DNA from 4 places in the Ornithinibacillus salinisoli genome. Region 2 is predicted to be linked to each of the others. Evidence: riboswitches for the same ligand, from Rfam matches in the RefSeq annotation. Region 2 holds a riboswitch; each other region holds the start of a gene.
The links. Region 2 has a riboswitch for S-adenosylmethionine ahead of ACFSTA_RS15730 (methionine ABC transporter ATP-binding protein). Riboswitches for the same ligand answer to the same signal wherever they lie in the genome.
Positions count from the first base shown of each region.

Region 1: another riboswitch for S-adenosylmethionine. It lies ahead of ACFSTA_RS01065 (5-methyltetrahydropteroyltriglutamate--homocysteine S-methyltransferase); the one in region 2 lies ahead of ACFSTA_RS15730 (methionine ABC transporter ATP-binding protein).
Region 3: another riboswitch for S-adenosylmethionine. It lies ahead of metK (methionine adenosyltransferase); the one in region 2 lies ahead of ACFSTA_RS15730 (methionine ABC transporter ATP-binding protein).
Region 4: another riboswitch for S-adenosylmethionine. It lies ahead of ACFSTA_RS04270 (iron-containing alcohol dehydrogenase family protein); the one in region 2 lies ahead of ACFSTA_RS15730 (methionine ABC transporter ATP-binding protein).

Region 1 covers NZ_JBHUMI010000003.1:193,504-201,266, forward strand. The annotation lists gene ACFSTA_RS01055 (hypothetical protein) at 1-2,067, shown strand, start outside; gene ACFSTA_RS01060 (ABC transporter ATP-binding protein) at 2,073-2,768, shown strand; SAM riboswitch class I at 2,836-2,937, shown strand; gene ACFSTA_RS01065 (5-methyltetrahydropteroyltriglutamate--homocysteine S-methyltransferase) at 3,043-4,152, shown strand; gene ACFSTA_RS01070 (hypothetical protein) at 4,484-4,669, shown strand; gene ACFSTA_RS01075 (pyridoxal-phosphate-dependent aminotransferase family protein) at 4,790-5,947, shown strand; gene serA (phosphoglycerate dehydrogenase) at 5,944-7,530, shown strand; gene ACFSTA_RS01085 (HAD family hydrolase) at 7,642-7,763, opposite strand, start outside.
Region 2 covers NZ_JBHUMI010000017.1:345,769-353,531, reverse strand. The annotation lists gene sufC (Fe-S cluster assembly ATPase SufC) at 1-497, opposite strand, end outside; gene ACFSTA_RS15745 (hypothetical protein) at 784-924, opposite strand; gene ACFSTA_RS15740 (MetQ/NlpA family ABC transporter substrate-binding protein) at 1,208-2,023, opposite strand; gene ACFSTA_RS15735 (methionine ABC transporter permease) at 2,086-2,748, opposite strand; gene ACFSTA_RS15730 (methionine ABC transporter ATP-binding protein) at 2,738-3,766, opposite strand; SAM riboswitch class I at 3,882-3,992, opposite strand; gene ACFSTA_RS15725 (thioredoxin family protein) at 4,070-4,381, opposite strand; gene ACFSTA_RS15720 (toprim domain-containing protein) at 4,402-4,755, opposite strand; gene gcvH (glycine cleavage system protein GcvH) at 4,849-5,232, opposite strand; gene ACFSTA_RS15710 (arsenate reductase family protein) at 5,307-5,663, opposite strand; gene ACFSTA_RS15705 (VanZ family protein) at 5,801-6,364, shown strand; gene ACFSTA_RS15700 (acyl-CoA dehydrogenase family protein) at 6,407-7,763, opposite strand, start outside.
Region 3 covers NZ_JBHUMI010000004.1:8,172-15,934, forward strand. The annotation lists gene ACFSTA_RS02410 (tetraprenyl-beta-curcumene synthase family protein) at 1-460, opposite strand, end outside; gene ACFSTA_RS02415 (gamma carbonic anhydrase) at 544-1,068, shown strand; gene metK (methionine adenosyltransferase) at 1,111-2,307, opposite strand; SAM riboswitch class I at 2,512-2,618, opposite strand; gene pckA (phosphoenolpyruvate carboxykinase (ATP)) at 2,922-4,514, shown strand; gene ACFSTA_RS02430 (ABC transporter substrate-binding protein) at 5,081-6,073, shown strand; gene ACFSTA_RS02435 (ABC transporter ATP-binding protein) at 6,087-6,866, shown strand; gene ACFSTA_RS02440 (ABC transporter permease) at 6,888-7,694, shown strand.
Region 4 covers NZ_JBHUMI010000008.1:119,954-127,716, reverse strand. The annotation lists gene ACFSTA_RS04275 (pyridoxal phosphate-dependent aminotransferase) at 100-1,272, opposite strand; SAM riboswitch class I at 1,403-1,507, shown strand; gene ACFSTA_RS04270 (iron-containing alcohol dehydrogenase family protein) at 1,582-2,682, shown strand; gene ACFSTA_RS04265 (carbon-nitrogen family hydrolase) at 2,684-3,469, shown strand; gene abc-f (ribosomal protection-like ABC-F family protein) at 3,530-5,398, opposite strand; gene ACFSTA_RS04255 (RAxF-45 family protein) at 5,644-5,781, opposite strand; gene ACFSTA_RS04250 (metallophosphoesterase) at 6,336-7,424, opposite strand; gene ACFSTA_RS04245 (Gfo/Idh/MocA family protein) at 7,417-7,763, opposite strand, start outside.

The DNA.
Region 1 (7,763 bases), on a different contig from region 2:
ACATACAAAGTTGCAGAACAAACAGCATATTACTTGTTTCCTTACGATGGTAATTTCTATGACGTCTATTATCCAGAGGAATTAAGAAACTTTTTTACGAGTAATAATCCTGGTTTTGTTATTCCTTCTTCCTATCATCCGGTTGTAGCTATAGATCCCATATCCGAATCAGCCTTAACTGGTGTTGACTTTTCTTCTCTTAACACGGAAATTAGTAGTAGCATGGGACCAGGTGGCGGTGAGGGAATTCCATTAGTTGGTATATCAGAGTCAAGAACACCGATTGAAACAACGATAAAAATGGAAACACTTGATGTTTCAGAAGATGAAATTGATTTACTTAAAAAGGAAGTAAACGTCCCCGATGGCCAAGGACTCGAATATGTTATCTACAATGATAATGAAGCGTTACAACAAACTGTTGAGTCGAAACTCTCTACTATAAAATCATTACATGATGAAACAATAGAAGTTGATTTTGCTGAATACCTTACCTCTTTTGAACAAGATTGGTACATGCTTGATGATAATTACAATGTAGTTATGGGGAAAGATTATGATATTAACATTCACGGTGAATCGATGATAGCTTCAGATTTTAACGTACAAAATATCTTTTACAGTGTTGCTCCACCAGAATATGAGCTACATGGTAATAATCTGTCAGTCAAACTTGTAGATTGGAATGGAGATATTCCAATACATAGAAACGTTAATCCTATAGAGCATCAATCATTTAAGGCTGGAGAGGAAAATGAAGATTTCGTTTTTCTATTTCAAACAGATACGGTATCGGTTGGGTCGGCTGAGAACGGTCTAGCTGCCAGCCCACTAGGAATCTATCAATACCATTACGGAACACTTGAAGAAACTGGAGAAGAACTCCATCCCACACATCTGGCAGGGAATTATTTACCCACGCCAGCTCATGGTCTTGTATCCATTGAATGGGCGGAGCGTTTTAAAGGTGATGCACCAATTGATGCCATTCGGGTGAAGGTTGCCGGAATTGATGGTTACACGGAAGCAGCAGCGAAAAAAATTCGTGAAGTTGCTGCAGATATGGAAGCAAAAGGTTTGCATGTTGATATTGTGGCAGGTGCCTCCCACCAGACATTGGCAGTTGATGTTGAGGAAATCGGTACGGTATTACAGCCTTGGACAACCTTAGGTGCCGCCGATACCATACTTAATAGTTGGAATGTATTCGGTGCCGCGACAGGTTCGGCATTTTTACTCATTGCCTTATTAGCATTGATTGCTCGTTTTCGAGTAATGAAAGCAGAACAATCTACGGAACGGGAACGCCTTGCAAAGATAGGGTGGTCCACTGGTATGATTCGCAAGTTTTACCGAGGTCAGTGGCTGTGGCAGCTTTTCGTAAGTGTCATCTTAAGTATCACCCCCCTCCTATTCATCTACGATTTGCACTACATGTTATTAATTGGATATGGTGGTGCACTCTTACTGATCTTGGGATTGAAATGGATTATCGATCATTTTTATGATGAATCACAAAACGAGAAACGGATATTTAAACCTAATCATTCCTTAATACTAACCAATATTCGTTACTACAAATCACATATAATTGCAGCCGCTATACAGCTGTTACTGGCTACAGGACTTTTGGCATTTATCATAACCTTGTCTGAAGCCACTGTTCGTCGGATGACAGAAACGAATCTCGGGTCCTATGTTCATTGGCAGCTAAATGACCAGCAATGGCTATTACTTACAGGGATGATAGCTTTAACAATTTTCACACTGACTGAATCCCTCTTCCGGCTTTGGCAAGCAAGACAAAGGGATATTCAAATGTTGTATAAGGTCGGTTGGCATAATAAAAGCATTCGAAGACTATTACGTAAAGAGACTTTTTCCTGGGTTGGGTTGATCGTTTTGATTGGCTTGGCTTGTGGTACTTTCTTCGTATTTACTACGACCGGATTCACCTGGGGGATGATAGTAACGAGTTGTATCGTTGCTTTGGTTGTATTTACTTTCGCAGCACTATTAAATGAAACAGTAATTGGTCGTATGCTTATTAACATTCAGAAAGGATGAGTGAAATGGAAATGATAATGGAATCATTATCAAAAACGTACAAATCGTCAATTGAAAAAAAGCTAGTTTTAAATAACATCTCTTGTCACGTCAATAAAGGAGAATGGATAAATATTATTGGCCCATCAGGTTCAGGGAAAACAACCTTATTGAAGTGTGTTGCTGGCATTATGAATGCCGATGCTGGATCAAAGGTATCTATTGGTGGTTTAGATATGGGAAATGCTTCCGAAGAAGAAAAACGTGATTTTCGACGACGCAATATCGGATACATCTTCCAAGAGTATGAATTGTTTTCTGCATATACTGCTAAGCAAAATGTTATGCTTCCCGAATGGCCGTATAAAAAAGAAGCAGAATTGCGTGAGCGATCGGAAACTTTATTGCGAACATTGGGATTAGAGGATCGGATAGATGCAGTTCCAACAAACTTGTCAGGGGGAGAGAAACAACGCGTGGCAATTGCTAGGGCACTATTAAATGACCCAAGTCTTCTTATTTGTGATGAACCTACCGGAAATCTCGATCGAGCTTCTCGTGATAATGTTCTTCACATATTAAAAGAATGCCAAGCAGAAGGAAGAACGATCTTTTTTGTCACTCATGATTACGACGTTTTACCATATGGTGACCGAGTCTTTCAATTGAAAGACGGAACAATGGAAGAAATAAATAAAAAATCATTCATTCTTCAACCTTAATAATTACTGCTTGACATAGTTTCTACACACGTGTATCTTAATAGTTATAAATTTAATAATTTTTAATTTCTTATCTAGAGAGGTGGAGGGACTGGCCCTTTGAAACCTCAGCAACAGACTATTATAAGTACTGTGCTAATTCCAGAAGCGAAATGCTTGAAGATGAGAAGAGTGAACGGTGTTTATCAACCTCTTCTTATTCTGAGAAGAGGTTTTTTGTTTTAAAACCCCTTCTCAGGCAAAAATCTCAATAAAAGAAAAGGGGAAATGAATAATGACGACAACATTAACAAAAGCACCTTATCGTGCTGACCATGTAGGAAGTTTACTGCGACCAGAGAATCTACATAAAGCAAGAGCAGATTTTAAAAAAGGAAACATTTCAGCAATAGAATTACGCGAAGTTGAAAACAAAGAAATCAAACGAGTTGTAGATAAACAAATTGAAATTGGTTTAGAAGTAGTTACTGATGGGGAATTCAGACGAACATGGTTCCATTTAGACTTCCTAGAACATTTAAACGGTATTGAGGGCTATGTACCGGAACATGGATATAAATTCAAAGGAGTGGAAACAGAAAAATATGACGTTCGTAATACTGGAAAAGTCTCTTTTAATGAAGACCACCCTTTTATCAAAGACTTCCTTGATTTGAACGAAATTGTAGATGGTCGTGCAGTAGCTAAGCTAACAATCCCAAGTCCAAATCAGTTGTTTAATAAAGGAATTCATAATCCGGATATCTACCCTGACATCGAAGAATATGCCAGAGATATTATTCAGACGTACCAAGAAGCTATTCAGGCATTTTATGATGCAGGAGTTCGTTACCTCCAGCTGGATGATGTATATATTGCCGGTCTTTCTTCAACGAACATCCCATTTAATGATGGAAAATACACGAGAGAATATTTAATCGATCTTGCTTTACGTGTTGCTAATGGAGCTTTGGAAAACAAACCAGAAGATTTAATCGTAACAACACATCTTTGTCGTGGAAACTATCAATCTACTTGGGCATTTGAAGGAAGCTATGCTCTCATTGCGCCTACTTTGTTAGCAAAAGAAAAAGTTGATGGGTTTTTCCTAGAATACGATGATGAGCGATCCGGTACATTTAAACCATTGAAGCATATTCCAACAGGTGGGGCGCGTGTTGTACTAGGTCTAATTACATCGAAACACGGTAAATTGGAGGATAAGAATACCATTAAAGCACGGATTAAAGAAGCTTCTCAATATGTACCTTTGGAACAGCTTTGTTTGAGTCCACAATGCGGTTTTGCATCAACCCATCACGGAAATAAACTAACAGAAGATGAACAATGGGCAAAACTAAAATATGTTGTTGATCTCGCAAATGAAGTTTGGAATAAACAGTAATTGATAATTAATGAATTATCTTTGAAGTGAATGTTATTAGGCAAAATATGTACTACAAAATAGCAGGGGAAATTTCTATCCGTTCTCCTGCTATTTTTCTATGTTTATCCTTTATGTTTGTGCAAAATATCGGTTATGAAGGACTCTCCTATGCCAAAATTTAAGTAAATCTCCTTCATCGGTTATTGGTAATATATAAAACAAATGTACCTTCTTTAAATGAACCCGTTTGGATTAGAAAATAGCCTTTTTTTGCATTTTTCTCGTAATTATTGGTATTTTTTAGTATATAATATATAATGTAGCAATTTTCAAAAAGAGGAGAATTACAATGTGGTGGTACTGGATTGTCGGAATTATTATTCTACTAATCGTAATCGAGGAATTCATTTACTATCTAGAAAATCGAATCGCTTTCGGAAAAAGGCAAGGAAGAATTAGTGGTTGGATACATAAATTAAAAAAGAAAGAGGATATACCTATTGATGATGGACCACAAAGAAGAAGGAGACGCTAATATGTAAGGATGCGTCTCCTTCTTCTTTACCCCTACCTTAAACTTTCAAAATATTATGTGGATAATTTCCCTGTTATTCTGTAGAATTAATTTTAATATACTATGAAAGGAGAACCTGAAATGTTATCCGACCAACAAATGCTACGAATTCCTGGGCCAACACCTATTCCTCCTAGTGTTCAACGTGCCATGAGCCAACCTATGATTGGACATCGAGATCGAGATACAAAAGAACTACTTCGAAAAATCAAACCGAAGCTAAAACCGATTTTCGGTACAGTACAGAATGTCGAAATTCTTGCTGGAAGTGGAACTGCTGGACTAGAGGCAGCTGTGATTAATACGGTACAGCCTGGTGATGAAGTTCTAGTAATCGTAACCGGAGCTTTCGGTGAGCGCTTCGTTCAAATATGTAACGCCTACAACATAATTACTCATCAAATACATGTCTCATGGGGAGATGCTGTTACTCCCGAAAAAGTAGAATCCTACCTTCAAAGTCACCCATCCATTAAGGCTGTAATGGCAACGTTTTGCGAAACATCAACCGGAGTTTTAAATCCAATCCAACAACTTGCTAAAGTCATTCATCAATCTTCTGAGGCATTATATATTGTTGATGGCGTCTCATCTATTGGAGCCATTGAAGCAAATATGGATGCCTGGGGAATTGATATCTTAGTTACAGGCTCACAAAAAGCTTTTATGTTACCACCGGGACTAACGTTTATTGCGGCTAGTTCTCGTGCATGGGAAAAAATTGAAGCCAATGATCAATCTCGATATTATTTCGATCTAAGAAAGTATCATCATAGTAGCTTACTAGATTCAACACCTTTTACGCCATCGCTTACTTTATTGTACGGATTGGAACAGGTAATTAAACTATTAGATCAAGAAGGTCTTGCAAACGTTTTTGGCAGACACGATCTGATGATGAAAATGATGAGAGCGGCATTTCACAATCTCGGCATTCCATTACTAACGAGTGAAAAAGCTGCTTCCCCTACTGTGACTGCAATTAAGCCTAATACCTTTCAGGCGGATGAACTACGAAAAGTACTAAAAGATACGTTTGGATTAGTTACTGCTGGTGGCCAAGGGGAATTAAAAGGAAAAATAATCCGTATCGGACATATGGGGTATTGTTCCCCCACAGATATTCTACAAGTGATTAGTAGTATAGAAATTGGCCTTAAAATGATTGGCATGGACATCACGCTTGGAAAAGGAACACAAGCTGCACAAAAGATTTTTCTAAGGAGTGGTAAACATTGACATATAATATCTTGATTTCAGACCCGCTTCACAAGGAAGGCATTACGCCATTACTAAACCATAAGGATATACATGTAGATATCCATACCGACTTAACTTCTGAGCAATTGGTAGCCAAAATAGGTTCGTATGACGGATTACTTGTTCGAAGCCAGACCCAAGTAACAAAAGAACTATTGGAACATGCTAGGAACTTAAAAATTGTTGGCCGCGCTGGGGTCGGAGTTGATAATATTGATTTGGATGCGGCTACGGAGCGAGGTATTATCGTTGTTAATGCACCGAATGCTAACACCAATTCTGCCGCAGAACATACAATGGCGATGATCATGGCACTATCTCGTAAAATACCTCAAGCCTATTTTGCGTTAAAAAATCATCAATGGGATCGCAAAAACTACGTAGGTGTTGAACTGAAAAATAAAACGTTAGGTATCATTGGACTTGGTAGGATTGGTACGGAAGTTGCTTACCGAGCCAAAGGACAGCGAATGAAGGTATTTGCATATGATCCCTTTTTATCGCCTGAGAAGGCTGAAAAGATGGGGATTGCGTTTGGTACATTGGAAGAAGTATTAAAAACGAGCGACTTTATTACTGTACATACTCCTTTGATGAAAGAAACGAAGCATTTAATTAACGAGGAAGCCTTTAACCTAATGAAACCTGGAGTACAAATTGTTAACTGTGCACGGGGAGGAATTATAGACGAGGAAGCACTTTACAAGGCCATCATTTCCAAAAAGGTTGCAGGAGCAGCTTTAGACGTATTTGAAAAAGAACCGATTCATCATCATGTATTGTTGGAATTACCAGAAGTGATTGCAACTCCCCATTTAGGTGCTAGTACAGTTGAAGCACAAAAAAATGTAACGATAGATGTTAGCGAAGATGTCGTTAACTTTTTTGCAGGGGATGTCGTTCGAAATCCAGTAAATATCCCATCCTTACCGTTGGATACTATGAATAAACTTGCACATCATCTAACTCTCGCAGAAAAGCTAGGAACTTTATTGATTCACTTAACCGAAGAAGCTATCGAAGAAATATCCGTCATATTTGCAGGAGACTTATCTGATATGGAAGTCAGTGCATTTACCCGAAGAACAGTACGAACAATTTTAAGGCGTCATCTAGGTCCACATGTGAATGAAGTGAACGCACTCTATCTTGCTAAAAAAAGAGGAATTATTATTCATCAGGGTAAAACATCTGAAAAAAATGATTTCACTAACCTTCTCACCCTTCATCTGAAGACAACTTCGGGAACTGGGTGTATTTCAGGAACGATATTAAATGGTCTTGGTGCTAGAATCGTAGAAATCAATGGTTATCGTGTAGATATTATACCTGAGGGTCATATTGTGTTTATTCACCACACTGATCAACCTGGTGTAATAGGTAGATTAGGAAGCCTTCTTGCGGAATATAATATTAATATTGCTACGATGCAGGTAGATCGTTCCGATGTTGGTGGAGATGCCATTATGGTGTTAAAGATTGATAGAAAAATAGACATCCATGTGGTACACGAAATTCAAGCGATGATGGAAATCAACGATGTAAAAGCGATTGATTTATAATCGGTGTAGTTAAGGGTCATTCTACCGTAACACATCACTTATAGAAAAAATGTTCCTCTACTCATGGAGTAGGTCATGCAAAATTTTCTGCATGACCTGAATTCTGGCATATTATATGATAGTAAGAATGTCCTCAAGTCCTGTAATTTCATAGCTTGGAGAAACATTTTCTGGCTGTTCATTTTTCTTTCGATTAACCCAGACAGACTTTATCCCAGTACGTGTAGCACCAA
Region 2 (7,763 bases):
GGTTTTAATAACATTAATTGAAGGATTTCGTTCCGCTTTTTCTCTCCACCTGAGAAACCTTCATTTAAGTAACGTTGTGCCATGTTTTTATCAATTTCTAAATAATCTAATGCATTATCCATTTCTTTAATGAATTTCATTAACGGAATTTCATCGCCTTCCTCACGACGAGCATTAATTGATGAACGTAGAAAATCAGAAGTAGTTACTCCGCTGATTTCACTTGGATACTGCATCCCTAAGAAAAGGCCAGCACGAGCACGCTCGTCAACTTCCATTTCTAATACATCTTCACCATCAAGAAGAACACTTCCTTCTGTGATTTCATATTTAGGATGCCCCATAATTGCTGAAGCTAAAGTGGACTTCCCTGTACCGTTTGGTCCCATTACTGCATGGAACTCGCCACCATTTATTGTTAAGTCTACACCTTTTAATATCTCTTTACCTTCAATTGAAACATGAAGATTTTTAATTTCTAGTGTTGATCCTGCCATATCGATACCTCCAAATACTTGTTTTATTATTATTGATGTAGGATTGAATTACATCCATTCTCAATTTATTCTCATTACAATCTTAAAGCATTTCGAATGTATAATCAACATTTTTAGGCTGTAATTGTCGATATTAAATTAATTTATACAAACCTAGTTTCTTCTATATTAATAGTAACACTAAAAAACGTATATGTAACCATATGTAAAGTGAAACTTCATTATGGGGGTTTTCTACATCAAAAAAACTGATGCTCCATAATAGAACATCAGCCATACCTTTATATTATTTATGAAGTTGATTATCAAGTTCAGCGATCATATGTTTACATTTTTCATATTCTTCATGACGTCTCTTTTCTACAGCCATTCTCATTTCCAATTTCCTACTGTACTCTGCATAACAAATCTGATGTGATTGTTGCATAGCTTTCTCCATTTCAGGAGTGTAATTCATCTTAATCTCACTATTAATAGTGAACCATCCTTTCATTTTGTTTACGATATAAATCATAACACGCGGACAAAACTCAGCTCAATGTTGATTTGAACCCCTGGTTTAGGATGGAATTGAATATAACGACTTGAATGTTATATAACGATTAATTTTAATAACATTTAACCGATTTCTACCATATACTATTAAATACTCTAAATTTGCAAAAAAATCCAGTGAATTCATAAAAATTCACTGGATTTTTTTCCGTTGTTTAATTATTTCCACCGACAGGAACAACTGCTCCCTCATATTTTTCTAGAATGAAATCTTGAATTTCTTCAGAATGTAATACATCAACTAATGTATTTATTGCCTCGTTCTCTTTATCTTCAGAACGAACGGCAATGACATTTACATATGGAGAACTTTCATCCTCGATGAATAGTCCATCTTCTAATGGATTTAAGTCAGCACCTAGTGCATAGTTTGTATTGATTACGACAAGTGTATTTTCTTCCGTTTCATATAATTCTGGTAAGAATGCTGGATCATAGTCTGGCTGAAAATCTAATCCTTTCGGGTTTTCTACGATATCTTCAATTGTAGCTTCCTCTTTATTTATTTCATCATCTAATGTAATTAATCCTGCTGATTCAAACAATCCTAAAATTCGACCATGATCAGGAACGGAATTACTTAATAATACCTCTGTACCTTCTGGAATTTCGTCTAGACTAGAAATACCTTTAGAATAAACACCAATTGGTTCAACATGTATTCCATCAATATAGTCTAAATCATAACCTGTATCTGCTACGGTTTGCTCTAGATATGGAATATGTTGAAAATAGTTTGCATCTAAGTCCCCACTTGCTAAATCATCATTCGGTAACACATAGTCTTCATATGGTTCAATTTCTAATGTATATCCTTGTTCTTTAAGAAGGTCTTTAGCTTCTTCTAAAATCTCGGCGTGCGGAACACTAGATGCACCAACTTTAATTGTATTTTCATCTGAATTGCTTCCTCCACATGCTGCTAATGTAACAACTACGAATAATGCTAAAATTGCAATAAACTTTTTCATTTTGTACGTCCCCTTTATTATTTTTTTTGGAAAACTGGCTTTTAACCCTTTAACCACATGTATTAACGCTTATCTAGTTTATTGGAACTATAATCTCCAATAAATTGAAAAATAAATACAATCAAAACGATTATCACAGAGCAAATAAATACTATATCGTAATCACGTCGCTGGAATCCAGAGTAATAAGCATAACTACCTAAACCTCCTGCTCCAATAGCACCTGCCATCGCAGTATATCCAATTAAGGCTATTGCTGTAACTGTTATTCCAGATACTAAGGCCGGTATAGATTCCGGTATAAGAACACGGAAAATAATCGTTCTAGTTTTGGCTCCCATAGCCTGTGCCGCTTCAACCACACCTTTATCTACTTCGCGTAGCGCGATTTCTACTAGACGTCCATAAAATGGGGCTGCTCCGATAATTAATGCGGGTAAAGCCGCATTTGGACCACGAATAGTTCCAATTAGAAAGTTCGTAAATGGGAACAACAATAAAATTAAAATAATGAATGGGATAGCTCGAAACACATTAACAAATGCAGCTACTATAAAGTTAAGATATTTGTTTTGCCATATCCCACCCTTCATTGTCAGGTATAGAAGTAATCCTAGAATAATACCAAAAATAAAAGTTCCAAGCAGTGCAATTATTGTCATATAAAACGTTTCATATGTTGCTTCCAGCAAGTCATCTATCTTTATATTGGAATCATGTAACATTTCGAATAACCTCCACTTCTACCGAGGTTTCATCAGCTATGAATTGTCTTGCTTTATCAATTTCATCTGTTTCACCTGTTATTTGGACTATTAACGTCCCATAAGCACCTCTTTGCGTTTGCGTGATTTTGCCTTGTAAAATATTAAGCTCTACATGATATCGCTTTGCAAGCTGACTAATTAATGCTTGATTTGCTGATTCTCCAACAAAATGAAGACGGACAACATTCCCTTGATTATAGGTTTCTAGTAATTGTTCCAGATCATCTTCCGTGCCATTCCCCATTACTTGCTCAACAAATTTTTTCGTTACTGTTTGTTTTGGGTTTAAAAACACATCAAGTACATCACCTTGTTCAACAATTTTTCCATTTTCCATAACAGCAACTTGCTTACAAATCTTTCGGATGACATGCATTTCATGGGTAATCATGATAATTGTTAATCCGAGCTTTTCATTAATGTCTACTAATAAATCTAAAATCGAATCTGTTGTTTCTGGATCAAGAGCTGATGTTGCTTCATCACACAGCAATACTCTAGGGTTGTTAGCTAGTGCCCTTGCAATACCTACTCGTTGTTTTTGCCCCCCACTCAATTGCGATGGATAAGCATTTTCTCGACCAGATAATCCTACCAAATTGATTAGTTCTTGAACCCTATTTTCACGTTCCACTTTCGGTATTCCTGCAATTTCAAGCGGAAAAGCAATATTATCTTTTACTGTGCGAGACCAAAGTAAATTAAAATGCTGAAAAATCATTCCGATTTCCTGTCTGGCCAATCGAAGTTCATTCGTGTTAAGCGCAGTTATTTCCTTCTCACCAATCGTAATATTTCCTTCAGATGGTTCTTCCAATCTATTTAACAATCGGACGAATGTACTTTTTCCAGCCCCACTATAACCGATGACGCCAAATATATCTCCATCTTGAATATCAAGGTCAAGACGATCTACAGCAGTTATCGTATCTGAATTTGTCTTAAAAACCTTGCTTAAACCTTTTATGGAAATCACAACTTATCCTCCTAAATGAAAAAAATTATATTCATATTATTATGTCCTTTTAACCATAAAAAAACGCCTTTCTGCACAAGAGAACAGAAAGACGTAAATAGTTATATCTCACGTTCTCTCATCTTCCAAAGCATATGCTTTGTAGGAATTGGCACCGTTTCAAACAAAATGTTTGAAGGTTGCCGCGGGTTCACAGGGCCTTTCCCTCCACCGCTCTAGATAAGAGTTACTTATATTCGATTTAAATTATAAATAGAATAATAGCATCCAATAATTTCACTGTCAATAACTAATTTTAAAAAATTATTTTTCAAACAACTCTGGCCGATACTTCATCACATATTGATAAACATTAGGAATGGACTGAAATGCATATATTTTTTCTACTACTTCCTCCTTGTGTTTAATCAATAAACAAGGAACACTTTCTACTTGATTCTCCAACATAAACTGTGGATATAACGAAGCATTCATTTCATGAAATATATCTGTTTGATGAATTTTCTCTATTTGATGAATCATCGAACGCGTTAAATGACAAGTACCACAAAAAGGGGTATGTATAAATAGTAAATAACTATCATGTAATAAGATTTCATTATTAATTTCTTGCAAAAAATCACCCTACCTACTGACTACATCAAAAATAGTGGATTAACCGCAATATGCTTACTTACTAGAACTGTAGCTAAAAAGCTTTCTGGAGTTGTTGCTACCTCGCGATATTCACTACTTACATGAATATGTTCTGCATGGGGGAGTTCATTGGATAATTGCTTACGTAACTTTTGTCCAGATTGATCCTCGTCAACCAAAATAAATACATCTCTATGGTCTAGATCATAGGTCTCTAGAAGTTCATCAAATCTTTCAACACCGAACGTTCCATTGGTACAGATAATCGTTACTTCTTCGTCAATAACCTTTTCAATCTGTTTTTTATCAGTTAAACCTTCCACAATAATAACCTTATCTGAGCACTCTTCCATCATTACCATACACCCCTAAAAGTTGGTCTATGTGAAATAAGGCTGACTCTTTACCTTTTAATAGGTAGAGCCAGCCTTTGTATGTACGATTTATTAGTCTTCCTCAATAACTTCTTGATACTGCTCAGCTGATAATAAATCGTCATATTCAGATTCATCGGATGGTTCTATTACAATCATCCAAGCTTTTTCATAAGGAGATTCATTCACTAATTCTGGGCTATCTTCTAGCTCTTCATTAATTTCTACTATTTTCCCACTTAGTGGAGCGTAAAGTTCAGAAACAGTTTTTACAGACTCAACACTACCAAATGGCTCATCAGCCTCTATTTCTTCTCCTACTTCTGGAAGCTCAACAAATACAATATCACCTAGTTCGTCTTGAGCAAAATCAGTAATACCAATACGTACTTTGTCTCCTTCTTTTTTTACCCATTCATGTTCTTCTGAATATAACAGATCTTTTGGTAAGCTCACCTTAAATCCCTCCAATAATTCATTCAAATTTACTATACATTGTACAAGCTATTATTTCTAGTATTTCATCTTACTTATGACCAATTTTGTTCAAACTGATCTACTTTAAAACCAACTGTTACTTTCTCACCGTCAGTCACGATTGGTCGCTTTATTAACATCCCATCAGAAGCCAATATTTCTGCCATTTGTTCCGTAGAAGCATCTTTAATTTTTTCTTTTATATTTAATTCACGATATTTCTTTCCACTCGTATTAAAAAACTTTTTTGCTGGTAAACCACTTTTTTCAATTAAGTTTAGAATTTCATCTTTAGTTGGTGTTTCTTCCACAATATGTATGCTATTATACCCAACGTTATGCTCATCAAACCATTTCTTCGCATTTTTACACGTTCCACAATTTGGGTACCAATAAAATGTTAATGCCATAATATCTACCTCCTATAACTTGTATTTTACCATGTTTGAAGCCAATTTTGACAATAAAAAATGTTGCCTTGCTCGTGTAAATAGTCAAAATAATATATACTATGAAGTAGAATTCTTTATCTCTAAAGGAGTATATAATGCAATACATAAATGGTTTTCCAGTACTTATTATCATCCTATCCCTTACTTTTTATCTGCCCATACGCTATATCATTGTAAAAAGAAAGGAACATAGGGTTAACTATTATAAAGAAATAGTCTATATTCTATTAATCGCCTATGGAGAAAGCGTAGTGTACTTAACGGTGTTTCCATCACCTGGTGCTAATCCAAGTGGTGAGGTATCGGTGAATCTTATACCTTTTCAGACAATTAATAGATATTTTGCTTTCCAAGGAAATGCAGCTATACCAATCATAAATTTACTTGGAAATGTAGTCGTCTTCATTCCTATCGGGTTATTTGCCGTATTCTTAAACAAAAAACTTTCCTTTATGGGAGCATTTCTGATCGGCTTCTCCTGTTCGTTATCAATTGAAATAACCCAGCTAATTCTATCATTTCTTAAAATACTATCCAGAAGTTTTGATATTGATGATATAATCTTGAATACACTTGGCGTATTATTAGGGTTTATCATCATAAAATTAATATTATCCCTAAACAATTTGATAAGAAATGTTCCACTAATTAAAAAGTAAAAATCCCCTCTGATTATTACAGAGAGGATTTTTTAGGAATTATTATACTACATATTTTTCTTCATCAATAATCTTCGCAGCGATTTCACGCTTCTTGGCAATAACGTTTGTAGGTGTATGACGTGTTAGTTTACGTAATGACGAAAGCATCATACGAAGCGTATCTCCTTCTTCCACCGCGATTAATGTTTCTTTTGCGTCTGCTTCAAGGCGATTAAATGCTTCTTGCACGTAAACTTGAGTATAAAGTAACTTTTGATTATTCTTATCTAAACCAGATTTATTAATTGCCTTCTCTGTACGTAAAATTACGGACTCCATATTATATACTTCAGCAACCATATCAGCTAAGTTTACTAAGATTTCCTGTTCTTTTTCAAGCTTCTGCATGAATTTTTGCGCTGCTAGACCTGCGCCAAGCAATACCATTTTCTTTGCATTTCTTAACAAGTATTTTTCTTGCTCTAAAGGTTCTGTACCAACTTCTTCCGGCATCATCATCATTAACTCTTCTTGCAACCCTTGTGCTTTTTGAAGTAATGGAAGCTCACCTTTCATAGCTTTCTTTAGAAGTGTACCTGGTACTAACAGGCGGTTTATTTCGTTTGTTCCTTCAAAAATACGGTTGATACGTGAGTCACGATACATGCGTTCTACTTCATATTCCTGCATGAATCCATACCCACCATGTAACTGTACGGCTTCATCTGCAACATAGTCTAAGCATTCTGTTGCAGTATATTTGTTTATGGAACATTCAATTGCATATTCTGCAATTGCTTTGGCAACTTCTTGACCATCAGCAAGCTGCTCATCTGTCATTGATCCCATACGTTGTTCAAACAGACCAACTGTACGGTAAACCGCACTTTCATTGGCATATGTTCTTGCTGCCATCGTTGCTAATTTTTCCTTAGTAAGGCTAAAACTTGAAATAGCAGTACCGAACTGTTTACGCTCATTGACGTATTTGGTTGCCAATTCTATTCCACGCTTCGAACCACCAACACCACCGATTGCTAACTTATAACGACCAACATTTAGGATGTTAAATGCAATTCGGTGTCCTTTTCCTTTTTCACCTAATAAATTTTCCACAGGTACTTCTGCATCTTCTAAGATTAATGTACGAGTAGAAGAGCTTTTGATACCCATTTTCTTTTCTTCTGGTCCAGTAGAAACACCTGGAAATTCACGCTCTACTATGAATGCCGAAAAATGCTCTCCATCAATTTTGGCATATACAACGAAAACATCAGCAAATGCAGAGTTTGTAATCCACTGCTTTTCTCCATTTAAAATAAAATGCGTTCCAGCTTCATTTAATTTGGCAGTAGTTTTCGCACCTAGAGCATCAGATCCAGAGCCAGGCTCTGTTAAAGCATAAGCTGCTAATAAC
Region 3 (7,763 bases), on a different contig from region 2:
AACATTTCGTTTGTTGTAATATCGTTTGACATGTTTTAACTAAATCTACTAAATAGCCACCGTCATCTTGTTCCTCCCGATAGGCATAATAATTTGTTGTGATATTAGTAGGGCTAAGCGCATCAATCATAGATCGGTGTAATAACCTGAAATCCGCCGGATCTAACGATGTGCTACGATCACATAAATTGTCCAGATAATCACTAATTGTTTGGTATGCCACGATAAACGTAACAGCTTCTTTCTGTTTACTTCCCGCTAACAGTGAAAAGACTGCCCCACCCTGACAGTGAAATCGTTTGGAAGCAATACTTGATAAAGCCTGATTTCTTAATTCTTCATTTGGTATATTTTCAGCCCGTTTCGTCCAATAATCTAACTCACGATCTACTACTGGAAATATATTACGATATACTTGTACCATTAATGAAAATGAAGTTTTTGGAACTTGCTTACTCAATCTGCTTCCTCCGTTCCTCATTAGAACCCTAAATTTGCTATACTAATTATATCATCATATTTTATAGGAGGATGCAAATTAAAATGCTACATCATTATAAGAATATTAACCCATCTATTCATAAATCCGCTTTCATCGCAAAAAATGCCGTTGTTGTTGGAGATGTCAGTATTGGGGAAGAATCTAGCATTTGGTTCCAAACCGTTATCAGAGGTGATGTTGCCCCTACCAAAATTGGTAAGCGAGTGAGTGTACAAGATTTATCCATGCTACACCAAAGTCCAAACAACCCTTTAATTGTAGAGGATGATGTAACCATCGGCCATCAAGTGACACTGCATTCGGCAATCATCCGCAAGAAGGCATTAATTGGGATGGGGTCTATTATATTAGACGGTGCAGAAATTGGGGAAAGTGCCTTTATTGGTGCAGGGAGTTTAGTTCCCCCTGGTAAAAAAATCCCTCCGCATACATTAGCAATTGGGCGGCCAGCAAAAGTTGTTCGAGAATTAACGGAGGAAGATTATCAAGAAATGGAGCGCGTACGCCAATCTTATGTGGAAAAGGGTCAGTATTATAAACTCCATACAGATCTCGGTATCAAATAAACAAAACGTCACGACTATTCATAGACTAGTCGTGACATTTTATTATTGGATTAATTCAAGTAATGCTTCAACCTTATCTGTCTTCTCCCACGGAAATTCAATATCCGTTCTTCCAAAATGCCCGTATGCAGCAGTTTCTTTATAAATCGGTTTTTGTAAATCAAGCATTTTTATAATTCCTGCTGGTCGTAAATCAAATAACTCGCGAACAGCATTCACTAGTTCCTCTTCGCTAACCTTTCCTGAACCAAAAGTATTGATAGAAATCGATACCGGCTCCGCTACACCGATGGCATAGGCTAACTGTACCTCACACGTTTTGGCTAGTTTTGCTGCAACTATATTTTTAGCTACGTAACGTGCAGCATATGCAGCAGAACGATCCACTTTTGTAGCATCCTTTCCACTAAATGCACCACCACCATGACGGGCATATCCACCATACGTATCTACAATAATCTTTCTTCCAGTTAAACCGGCATCACCTTGTGGACCACCGATTACAAAACGTCCAGTTGGGTTTATGAAATATTTAGTACTTTCATCTAAGAGATTTTTAGGCACTACTGGTTGAATCACATATTCTATGATATCTTTTTCGATTTGTTCCAGTGTAATTTCCTGGTGATGTTGGGTAGAGATGACGATTGTGTCAATTCGAATCGGCTGATCATTTTCATCATATTCTACTGTCACCTGTGTTTTCCCATCAGGACGAAGATAAGCTAACGTTTCATCTTTTCTGACATCTGACAAGCGTTTCGATAGCTTATGAGCCAGCGAGATTGGGAGTGGCATTAGCTCTTTTGTTTCATCACAAGCAAAACCAAACATTAATCCTTGGTCTCCTGCTCCTATTGCGGCTATTTCTTCCTCTTCCATCTTTCCTTGGCGTACTTCGAGTGCTGTGTTTACTCCACCAGCAATATCTGGTGATTGTTCGTCTATCGCTGTTAGCACGGCACATGTTTCTGCATCAAACCCGTATTTGGCACGTGTATAACCAATGTCTTTGATTGTTTTTCTCACAATTGCAGGAATATCCACATATGTACTTGTAGATATTTCCCCTGCTACTAGTACAAGACCTGTTGTCACAGTGGTTTCACAGGCAACTCTTGCATCGGGATCTTGCTTTAAAATTTCATCTAAAATAGCATCAGATATTTGATCACAAATTTTATCTGGATGCCCTTCTGTTACTGATTCTGATGTAAATAAACGACGATTATTAGCCATTTGGCTAAATCCTCCCTTTAAAAATTGGTACGGAACTCTTATTTAACAGTATTATATCTTAGGAACTAAAGCGTCCTGTCCGCCGTAGCTAGACGTAACCATTATGTTTTCATAATATTCCAATGATCAATATTTGTTATTAATTTCCTATCTAAACAAAAAAGCCCTTCCTGCTTACATGAGGAAAGGAGTTGTGGCCTTTCGCTCTTATTGTTCAAGGAAATGTCCTTGCATCAGGTTAGCACCTTTTCACTCCTGTGATGGTTGCTGGGCTTCATAGGGTCTGTCCCTCCGCCAACTCTGAATAAGAGAGTATCCGCTCAAGAAAAGGGTAACGAAAGATACAGGGTATGTCAACTCATTTTATCGTTGTCACCAATTAGTCAAAAAATTAATATGATAAATCTAATAATTAGTATGGACTATTATATTTAATGTGTTATACTAATAACCATGATTAGATAATATGTTTTAAGAAAGGGTACTACTTCAGCGTAATCTTGGCTTTTGCCAAGTCTTTACAATATTAAGTGTAGTTCCTCTAATACAAATAGGAAAGTTTAAACTCTCCTATCTCCCAAAATAATTTGCTCAAAAAGGCAGGTAAGGTGTGTATGAAAACTATCGAACAGTCGTCATTTGTAGAACAGATTTTGGCACGAAAAAATGTGCAACATAACTTATCCGTTCCGCAATTAGTAGAAAAGATCTTATCTAGAAAAGAAGGCGTTCTTACAGCAACTGGAGCTGTTCAAGCAACAACTGGAAAGTATACGGGACGTTCTCCCAAAGATAAGTTTATTGTACAAGACGAATCTTGCGAACAACTTATTGATTGGGGTTCTGTTAACCAACCAATTCAAGAAGAGGTCTTTGATCATTTATATCATAAGGTAGTGGAACATTTAAAAGCAAAAGATGAAATTTATGCTTTTAATGGTTTTGCAGGGGCAGATCAAAAGTATCGTTTACCAATCCAAGTAATAAATGAATATGCGTGGCACAACTTATTTGCACGCCAATTATTTATCCGTCCGACCGAAGGAGAGGCATTAGATCAGCAAGCTGGTTTTACTGTTATATCTGCGCCAAGCTTTAAAGCAAATCCTAAAACGGATGGTACAAATTCAGAAGCATTTGTGATTATCTCCTTTAAGCACCAAGTCATTCTAATCGGCGGCACAGAATATGCTGGAGAGATTAAAAAGTCAATATTTTCTATTATGAACTATCTATTGCCAAACAATAATATTTTATCTATGCACTGCTCTGCCAATGTTGGTCAAGAAGGTGATGTTGCACTATTTTTCGGGCTTTCCGGTACAGGAAAAACCACATTATCAGCAGATCCATATCGCCGTTTAATCGGAGATGATGAACATGGTTGGAGTCCGAATGGCGTTTTTAATATTGAAGGTGGCTGTTATGCAAAATGCATCAATTTATCCGAGGAAAAAGAGCCACAAATTTTTCATGCGATTCGGTTTGGTTCGGTGCTAGAAAATGTAATGCTGGATGAAAAATCACGGATTCCTAATTATGATGATACATCCTTAACAGAAAATACTCGAGCAGCTTACCCACTTGAAAATATTGATAATATTGTTTCCCCAAGTGTGGCTGGTCATCCTAATACGATTATTTTCTTAACAGCTGATGCATCAGGAACATTGCCACCAATAAGCAAATTATCAAAAGAACAAGCGATGTATCATTTCCTAAGTGGTTATACAAGTAAACTAGCAGGGACAGAACGTGGAGTTACAGAACCAGAAGCGACTTTTTCAACATGCTTTGGTGCTCCATTTTTACCTTTAGCCCCATCAACTTACGCTAAGATGCTTGGTGAAAAAATAGATCAATATAATTCAAATGTGTTTTTAATCAATACTGGCTGGACCGGTGGTTCTTACGGTGTTGGGGAACGTATTAAACTTTCCTATACGCGAGCAATGGTACACGCTGCTTTAGAAGGAGAACTAAATACGGTTGATAAGATTCAAGATGATATTTTTGGTTTGGAAGTACCTCTTCATGTACCTGGTGTACCAGACGATGTATTAATTCCTAAAAATACATGGTCTGATAAAGAGGCATTTGAATTAGAAGCGAAAAAACTAGCTACGAAATTCCATGAAAACTTTACAAAGTTTTCCCAGGCTAGTAAGGAAATAATGGAAGCTGGTCCAATCTATCAACCAAAGTAATTACATTTTTATCGAGTTACCTCATCCCAAGAGGATTTAACATATAGGGTTAGAAGCGAGGAAATTGCTGATAAGCACCTAAATTTATGGTTAGCAAATGCTAACGAGATCTCCCATGTGGAGATCTTTTTTTATGGCTTTTTTTGGTGTAAACAACTTAGTAACAGTACAGCTACGTGATTTCTGCTCTGGGAATACTCTTCACTAGAATGCGCTTCACAACCTACTCTTCGTTTAATTGTTGCTTGTGAGCGAATCGCTTCTTAAAGCAATATTCTTCCGAGAAAACTGTTTCCGAGTGCGCGGAAAGTGAACTCAATTCCAAAAAGTGAAAGCAAGTATACTCACTCAAAAATAACTTCCCATCTTCTATCAACTACCAGTACTAATCATTACATCGAATAACCATCATTTTTTAGAAACAGCGCTTAATTTTTACGATAACTTTTTCGACATAGGCATTCACACATTTTTCTCCTAAGCATAAAATGTGGTGATATAACTGACAAACAAGAAGTAAAGCCTCCGTTTCAACGGATATATCTATATTGAAAGGGTGTAAAAGTATGAATAAAGTAAAATTTTTTGCTTTAGTTTCATGCGTATTCCTTATTTTTCTTGCTGCTTGCGGTTCGAACGAAAATACCTCCATTAAGCTAGGAGAAGTAACTCGATCATTATTTTACGCTCCGCAATATGTAGCACTTGAAAAGGGATTTTTTGAGGAAGAAGGATTGGATGTAGAATTACAAACAACATGGGGTGGGGATAAAACGATGACTGCCCTACTATCTGATGGAATAGATGTTGCTTTAGTTGGATCTGAAACATCTATTTATGTGTATGCTCAAGACTCCAATGATTACGCAGTAAACTTTGCACAGTTAACACAAACAGATGGAACTTTCTTAGTTTCTAAAGAGGCAAAACCTGATTTTGAATGGGAAGATCTAAAAGACAGTAACTTTCTTGGCCAACGAAAAGGTGGAATGCCGCAAATGGTTGGTGAATTTGTGCTAAAGAAACATAATATCGACCCTCACAATGATCTAAATTTATCTCAAAACATTGATTTTGCGAATATCCCAAGTGCATTTGCATCTGGTGATTACGAATATGTACAATTATTCGAACCAACAGCAAGTGTATTTGAAAAAGAAGGCAATGGTCATGTAATTGCTTCCTTCGGTGAAGAATCTGGGCATGTACCATATACCGTATTTATGGCAAAAGAAAGTTATATGGCAGAAAATGAAGAAAACATAAAAGCTTTTACTAAAGCAATTTATAAAGCTCAAAAATGGGTGGACGAAACAAACGCAGCAGAAATTGCGGAAGTAATCCAGCCTTACTTTGAAGATGTTGATTTGGATATTCTAACCTCATCTATTGACCGTTACAAAGGTCAAGGATCATTTGCAACGGATCCAATTCTTGATGAAGAAGAATGGAATAATCTAAAAAACATCATGGAAGAAGCAGGTGAACTTCCAGTGGAAGATGTGCCTTATGAAGATCTAGTAAATACTGAAGTTGCTGAGGAAGTTATCAATAACTAAGGAGGGAAATTCATTGTCCTTTCTAACGTTAGAAAATGTGTCGCACCATTATTTTTCGAAAAAAGATTTCACAAAAGCGTTAGATGATATTTCATTTTCTGTTAAAGAAGGAGAATTCATTGCATTAGTTGGACCGAGTGGTTGTGGTAAATCAACCATTCTGTCCATTGTAGCAGGTATTGTGCAACAAACTTCAGGAAACGTTCTTTTGAATAGTGAACCTATTAGAAGATCTGAGCTATCTATTGGTTATATGCTTCAACAAGATTATTTATTTCCATGGAAAACTATTCTAGATAATGTGCTTTTAGGTCCCAAAATTCGTAACACAGCTACGGAAGAAGTAAAGGATAAAGCAATAGAATTACTACACGAAGTTGGTCTATCAAACGTAACCAATGCTTATCCTGACTCACTATCTGGTGGTATGCGGCAACGAGTAGCTCTTGTTCGAACATTAATTACCGATCCAAAGGTGTTACTCTTAGATGAACCTTTTTCCGCACTAGATTATCAAACAAAATTAAAATTAGAAGACTTAGTTTATAAACTATTAAAGAATTATCATAAAACAGCTATTTTGGTAACACACGATATTGGAGAAGCAATTTCTATGAGTGATCGTATATTTGTAATGAATGCAAACCCAGGTACTATCGCTAAAACATTCGATGTACCTATTGAAGTAAGAGATGAAATGCCATTTACGTCAAGAAGACATCCTAAATATCAGAATTTGTTTGACAAAGTATGGGAGGAATTAAATAAAAATGACACAACTACTCCTATATGATCAAAGGGGGTTGAAATATAAATGGGAGCACATTCTGATCAGCACCTTTTCGAACAATATAAGCAACAAATAAAACGCGAGAAAAAAATAGTTTTCACATGGCAATTAATCATACTAGTAGGTTTTTTTTCAATGTGGGAAATCATGAGTAGTATGCGGTGGATCGATCCTTTAATATTTAGCTCCCCCTCAAAGATATTTACTAACCTTAGTTCGAAAATATTAGACGGATCGATGATTATCCATACCCAGGTAACACTTTTTGAAACGGTACTTGGTTTTATTATTGGGACAATACTAGGAATAATTATAGCCTCATTATTGTGGTCATCAACAAGGTTTGCTAACATCATGGATCCCTATTTAGTAATATTAAATGCTATGCCTAAAGTAGCACTTGGACCAATAATCATAGTTGCTATCGGTCCTGGATATATGTCAATCATTACAATGGGTGCTATTATATCTGTCATTATCACGACACTCGTTGTCTATTCAGCGTTTCGAGAAGTTGATCCTAACTATACAAAAGTATTAAAAAGTTTTGGGGCATCTAGAGGACAGTTATTTAAAGAAGCCATTTTCCCGGCGACACTTCCAGCAATGATTTCAACATTAAAAGTAAATGTCGGACTTTCATGGGTTGGAGTAATCGTTGGTGAATTCCTAGTATCCAAAGAAGGATTAGGATATTTAATCGTGTATGGCTTCCAAGTCTTTGACTTTACGCTAGTTATGTCAAGTCTGATCCTTATAGCAATATTTGCAGCGATCATGTATAAATTAGTAGAAAAAATCGAAAGCTGGTTAATCAAGAATACTGGATAAAAATCGGAGTCTTTGACATAACTTAAACCTTCGACTCTAAAGCCGAACGATTATACGATAGGAAATTTA
Region 4 (7,763 bases), on a different contig from region 2:
AAATGTTAGGACTTATATTAATCTTCAAAAACCAATTTGTCAATGCATTTTTATACATTAATTAAAATATTTATTTGGTAGCGTTTTCTTATGTTTACTCTAAAAAAGGTTTAATTTTGCAATTCGGTCAGCAGCTTCCACTAATCTTTCTTCACTTTCTAGTAGACCAACACGTAAATACCCTTCACCATGGGGACCGAATCCATTACCAGGTGCCGTTACGACATGCGCTTTTTCCAGTAAGAGATTTGCAAACTCTTCTGATGAATACCCCTTTGGAACTGGTAACCATGCAAAAAATGTTCCTTTAGGTGCCTCCACCTTCCATCCAATCTCATTTAATCGGTCAATAAATCGGTCTCTTCTCCCTTGATAGATTTGTACTAACTCTTCCACGGATTTTTGGTCTCCTAAAAGTGCCTCAGCAGCAGCTTTCTGAATTCCACCAAATAAACTAACGTATAAATGGTCTTGAATCAAATTAATACTTTCTATTACCGAACGATTGCCAACTGCAAAGGCAACTCTCCAGCCTGCCATGTTATAGGTTTTTGATAATGTATAAAATTCTACCCCAATTTCTTTGGCTCCTTCTGACTGTAGAAAACTCTGTGGTTTTTCTCCATCAAAACCAATCGCACCATATGCAAGATCATGTGCTACACAAATATTGTAACGATTTGCTAGTTCAACCGTCTCATCAAAGAACGCTTTTGTAGCAGTAGCTGATGTTGGGTTATTTGGGTAATTCAAAAACATTACCTTTGCTTGCTCTAAAGTTTGTTCATCCAGCATTGCATAATCCGGCAAAAAGGCATTCTCCTTCAATAAAGGCATCAAAGCTGTTTTTGCATTAGCTAAGGCAATACCAGACATATAATCCGGGTATCCAGGATCTGGCAAAAGTGCCAAATCCCCACGATTAAGCAAGCACTGACTCAACTCAACCAAACCTGTTTTAGCACCAAATAAAATAGCAACTTCTGTTTTCGGATCAATGTCAACTTCATACTCTCGTTTGTAAAACTCGGAAATAGCTTCTTTTAAGAAGAAATGCCCTTGGAATGGCGAATATTTATGGAAATCTGGGTTGGAAGCAGCCTGTTTTAATTGATCAACAATATGTGGAGGTGTTGGTAAATCAGGATTTCCTTGACCAAGATTGATAATATCATGACCTTCTTTTGCTAATGTTTGTACGTTTGAAACTAACTTAGCAAAAAACTGTTCTGGTAGTCGCTTTAATAAATCGGACTGCTCAAATTCTTGCATTGCTATCACACTCCTTAAGAACGATGAAATTCTAGTTATCTATAATAGCTACATGCTTCCGTTTTGTAAAGTTATTTTTTACCTTGACAGAAAATATATCGAGTGCAATAATTGTCACAACTATATCAAACTCTTATCAAGAGAAGGTGGAGGGAATGGCCCTATGAAGCCCGGCAACCGGTAATGTATGCATTACACGGTGCTAAATCCTGCAGTGCTACTGCAAAGATAAGAGGAAGAGCCGAGCGTATGATACCTCTTCCTTTTGGGAAGAGGTTTTTTTATTTAACGATATGGGAGGAGTCGTATATGCAAACACTAGAAGTGAAAGGTGCACCCAATCATTATGTATGTCATCAAGGCGTACTGAAAACATTACCTACTAGATTAAAAGAAAATCAGCTTACGAAGGGCATTCTTCTACATGGTAGAAAATCATGGGAAGCTGCTAAGTCCTATTTTCCTCATTTTGATATACCCGTAATGAATGTACTTTATGACGGAGAGTGCACCTATGAGGAGGTACAACGAGTAAGTGAATTTACTACTGATCATGGTGCAGATTTTGTTTTAGCAGTTGGTGGTGGAAAAATAATGGATATTGCGAAAGCGGTTGGAAACACTGTTAACTTACCAGTTATCCTAGTACCAACATTAGCTTCTAACTGTGCCGCATGGACGCCATTAAGTGTTTTCTATGATCAGAAAGGAAACTTTTTAACGTATGATGTTTTTTCCTATAGCACATTTATGGTTCTTGTTGAACCAGACATCTTGATTGATTCACCCGTTGCATTTATGCGAGCTGGGATTGGAGATACGATCGCCAAATGGTATGAGGCAGATGTCCTAACGCGTCATATGACACCAAAACCTATCGCAGTTGAGATTGCCATTCACGCAGCTAAACTATGTCGTGATGTACTATTAGAAGAGGGAACCGTGGCAATTACTGCAATGAAGGCGAAGCAAGTTACTCCTTCATTTGTTCGAGTAATCGAAACCATCATTATGTCAGGTGGGATGGTTGGTAGTTATGGTGATAAATATGGCAGAATAGCCGGAGCACATTCTATTCATAATGGAATAACAACGATTCCAGAAACACATGTATACATGCACGGGGAAAAAGTAGCATATGGTGTATTAGTTCAGATCGCTTTAGAAAATCGATTTAATGAAATCGATTTTCTATTGCCATACTATCATGAACTAGCATTACCAACTTCGCTTTCGGAATTAGGTATTACGGAAAATACGGATAAAACCATTCAACTGATCGCAAATGCCTCCACTAAATCCGGGGAATCCATACATTTGATGGGAGTCTCGAATGCTAGCGAATTAACCCAAGCAATGCAATTATTGGAAGAGCATGTAACGAAAAAACGCTTAGCCAAGGAGGGATAATATGGGATTGAAAATAGCCTTGTTACAAATTGATATTACTTTTGGAAGTCCCACGGAAAATTATAGACACGTTGAAAAGTTGTTCACTAACCTGAATCAAGTCGACACTGTTGTTCTTCCAGAATTATGGACCACCGGCTATGATTTGACACGATTGGATGAAATTGCTGACGAGAATGGGAAGGATTCGTTTGCATTCATTAGTAATCTCGCCAAAAAATATAATGTAAATATTGTGGCAGGTTCGGTTGCTAAAAAGCTACCAGACTCAAATGTGACAAATACGCTATTCATTGTGAACCGTAATGGGGAATTGGTAAAAGAGTATAGTAAAGCACATCTATTTCGCTTAATGGATGAGGAAAAGCACTTGGTTGAAGGACATGAAAATGGACTTTTTGAATTAGAAGAGCATTTTAGTGCCGGTGTTATTTGTTATGATATTCGCTTTCCCGAATGGATTCGTACTCATATGCTTGAAAACACTAAAATATTATATGTTGTTGCGGAATGGCCGAAACCTCGTATTGACCACTGGCGAGCATTATTGATTAGTAGAGCGATTGAGAATCAATGCTTTGTTGTTGCTTGTAACCGCGTTGGATCCGATCCTAATAACGAATTTGGTGGACACTCTATTATTGTAGGTCCATGGGGTGAGATAATTTGTGAAGCAGATAATGAAGAGACAATCCTTTACGGAGAAATTGATATAGATCAAGTGGAAAAAGTACGAAAAACGATTCCTATATTCAGTGATCGTCGCCCTGATATATATAAACTATAAACTTCATTTTAAAATTGTTATGACTCCAGTACCCGTACTGGAGTCATTGTCTATACATAATTACCCATGTAGCTGTTCATATAAATGTTCCCATTTTAATTCAAGTTGTTCTTTTTCTTCGTACAACGCCTGCAACTGCTCTACATTTTTAATGGCTTCTAGTTTACATTCTAGATCCATAATCTGTTGTTCTACTGTTTCCATTTCCACTTCCGGGTTGGGTTCCTTCCTACGTGGTTCTTTTCGCTTGCTCGTTTGGAGACGATGGCTTTTCTTTATCGAAACTTTTTCTTGACTTGTTTTCATTTCCTCCATATTATCCCTTGCCCAGGAATAATCACCATCAAAACCATGGATTCTTTTGGAATCGATCCAATATATCTTTCCAAATAACTTATTTAGAAAATAACGGTCATGAGAGACGGCTAGAATCGTACCATTATAATCCGCTAGCACTTCTTCCAAGACTTCACGTGACTCGATATCTAAATGGTTTGTTGGCTCATCTAACACTAGAAAGTTAATGTCTTGATACATCAGCTGAGCCAATCGTAACCTCATCTTTTCGCCACCACTTAGCTGGGATACTTTTTGAAAGACATTCGGACCATAAAACAAGAATCTTGCTAGTATATTCCTAGCTTCCCCTTCCGCAACTGCGACATACTTTCGAAATGCCTCAATAATAGTTTCTTCTTCTGTTCCGACAAAAACATGCTGTGACAAATAGCCGATTTTCACATTACTACCTACCCTCACTTCTCCTTCATCTGGTTTTAATTCCTGTAAAATCAGTTTAATTAACGTCGATTTGCCGGTTCCATTTTCCCCAATTACAGCTACTCTTTGTTGGTAGGAAATTTGCATTGTTGCATCTGTAAAGAGTACTTGCTGACCGAAACTCTTAGAAACCTCTTTAAGCATAACGACATCATTTCCGCTTCGATCTGTAGCTTCCATATTCAGGTTCATTTTCTTTTGATTTAGCACCGGTCGATCCAGCTTTTTCATCCTTTCTATAGCTCTTTCCATATTTCTCGCTCGCTTATGCAGCCCTTCATTTGGTGGATTCGCTCGATTCGCCCAATCTTTTAACCTCTTTATTGCTTCTTTCATTTTTTTAATTTTCTTTTGTTGCTCCTCATAGGCTTGAAATTCCCTAAGAAGTCGCTCCTCTTTTTCTTTGATAAATCCGGTAAAGTTTGTGTGATAGCATTCAAGTTTTCCATCTTCTAAATCTAATATTTTCGTTACTACCTCGTCTAAGAAGTAGCGATCATGAGATACTACCAAAACGGTTCCTCGATACTCTTTCAAAAAACCTCCAAGCCATTCGACAGCCAATAAATCTAAATGATTTGTTGGCTCATCTAAAATTAAAAAGTCCGGATTCTTAAGAAGAATTAAAGCCAGCCCCACCTTTGTCTGCTCTCCACCACTTAATGTTGAAATTTTTTGCTCTAACAGATGAGTCATATTTAACCCAAAAGCAACTTTATCCAAACTGGAATCTATTTCATATCCACCTTCTCTTGTAAAATAATCTTGGTGAGTGCCATAACTCGTTACAAGCTTTTGTAAAGCCTCTGGATCTCCTTCGTAACTCATTTCAGCTTCAAGTTTCTTCATTTTATCTTTTGCATCTAATAAATCCGAAAAAGCGGTAAACAAAACTTCTTTTGTCGTGACTTCTTTATGATAGTTTGGTATTTGCTTAAGATATCCAATTCCTAACCCTTTCTTCCAGTGAATCTGTCCATGATCCGGTGTTTCCTCCCCTGCCAATAACCGGAGAAGAGTCGTTTTACCTCCACCATTTTGACCAACTAAACCAATCCGTTCTCCTTCTTTCACTTCAAAAGAAATATCTTCAAAGATGGAATTTCCTCCATACATTTTAGCTATTTGATTAACACTACAAGTTATCACTGTAAAGTCCTCCTTTTAATGGAACACAAAAAAGCCATGAAGAGAATACACCTCTCCCATGGCTATTTGTACTTTTATCATAAAATGGTATAAGAAAGCTCGGCTATTGCCAAGCCTTTTTGGCAATAGACTTAGTTGCACTTATGCAACATAAGAAAGCTTATACTTTCTTATCTGCCAAAAAAAGGAGAGCATGAAATGCCCTCCCTCTTCTTTCATAATATAACGTGGGTTTAGAGATATTTTCACTGTTTTAGATTTGCTATTAAGTTGTTAAAAAAGGGCATACGTATCCCGCCATCAACTAAAACAGCAAATTTTGCACGGTTAAAATATAGGATCTCCAGCCAGAAACCGTGCACTAAAACAGTATGATTTAACATCTCTTCCCACCTCCGCTTCCAATATATTCCCTTACATTGTAATATGTACCTTGATTTTTTTCAAGTTTTTTCGTATTTTCTAAAATCTCTCTTCGCATCGCTTATAGTATTTGATAGAAAATGTGCATTAACTTTGAAACGTTTTTCTCCCTTAATCTTATTGAATCGAGAGTGCTACAAAACCGCTCTGGCAGAACACTTCGCTAGTGGTGATTTTCTGATTTAAGATTGGTTTTATCATAATATCAGCGACCTTTAGATTTCTTCTGAATTGACCTCTATTCTAGCGGAAGAAATACACGTAGACTCCGGCGGGAGGAAAGGCATCGGTGAGACCCCACAGAACGGAGTTCGAGGAGGCTCACCAGCCGCCCGCGGAAAGCGAAGTGTATTTCTGGAGCGAGATTTGATGCAGTAAATTTAATCTCGGATTTCACCACGTTTTTCATATTAAGTTATGGCGCAGTTTATATAAATTACTCATTAAGATTCATTACCCAAAAAGGTAATAATATTTTAGAAAACATCCTATCTAATAGATTCAAAGTATTAGTTCACCCCATGATTGTTTTAGGTATCCAGCCTACTTCGCCATTCATTCTTTTTATTAACGCATATCCAGCACATGCATTATTAACAACCGACACTTCTTCTCCTTTGGTTACAGATAGAAATGTTGTACTAAGGTCTCCCTTTGAGCTAATGGTATCATCTTCAACGGATATAAATTCATTTTTTATCCACTGTTGAATTCCTAGATTACGATTTTCACAAAGCGTAAAATATTCCTCTTCAAGGACTAATTTTAATTCGTAATTCGGATAAGTTACCGTACCCACTCTTCCCGTTGTATCAACATGATCCTTTTGAATAATTGCTTTATCCGTTAGCTCGTCAACATACGTATAGGAATAATTTTCATTTTCAATTATTAGGGCATTAAGCTGTCCATCTCTTTTTATTTGATTTCCGCCATCTAGTGCGATTATTCGCTTATCAAGATTAATCACCGGGTTGTTCGAGCTTATTTGCTGGGCTCTGTAATTAACTACTGGCCAGTGTCCGACAATTACAGTTTGATCTGCTTGGTGTTCCTTTTCGTAAAACGCTGGTGCCGACAGAGCAAAGGACTCTTCGGTATCCCGCCAGTTTACTATATTACTAATACCTGCATGAATAATAATATGATTCTCTGTTTCATAAGCATGTGGTAGTGATTCCAGCCAATCAATTTCATTTTGAAAATGTTCCCGATATAATGTTACTAATTCTTGTACATTAGCGAAATCATCAATTGTTTTTCCATGCTCCTGGATCATTTCATTCAAAACGGAATGCCGTTGTTTCTTCATATAAGAGATAATCCCCTCTACACCGTCAAAAACATATCGGAATACTACGTCACAATTTCCTTTGGTTACAAAAACTTTGTCCGATTGATTTGATAATTCACGTACATATGCTACAACCTCTAAGCTATTAGGGCCTTTCTCACAAAGGTCACCATTAACAAATAAGTAATCTTCTTCGGTATAATTCACTTTGTCTAGCAGTTCTTTAAATAACGTTACATTGGCATGTATATCAGAAATTACTATCATTCGCTTGGAATAATCGATTTCTATATTTAGTACGTTAATCATTTTTCCCCAATATTCCTTCCAGTACTTGTTGAACGTCAAACCCTTTATCAAAAGTAATGAGATGTGAAGGCTCACCTGCTATAGCCTTAACCAATTCATCGATTAACCCTGGCTGTGTATTGTCTCTTTCCACTACATTAACAGCTTCCTCTTTTATTGAGGTGTAAGTAAGCTGTCCCCAATTCAATAAAGATAGAACTCCATTGCTACCATAAACCTCATAAGCCAATTCTTCTTTTTTACCAATACCACTTATACCATTAATTAATATCGGTGTTCCATCTTCTAATTCCATTCGGGCAATAACCCCTGTTTCACATGCCTTTTTATTTTCTGGAT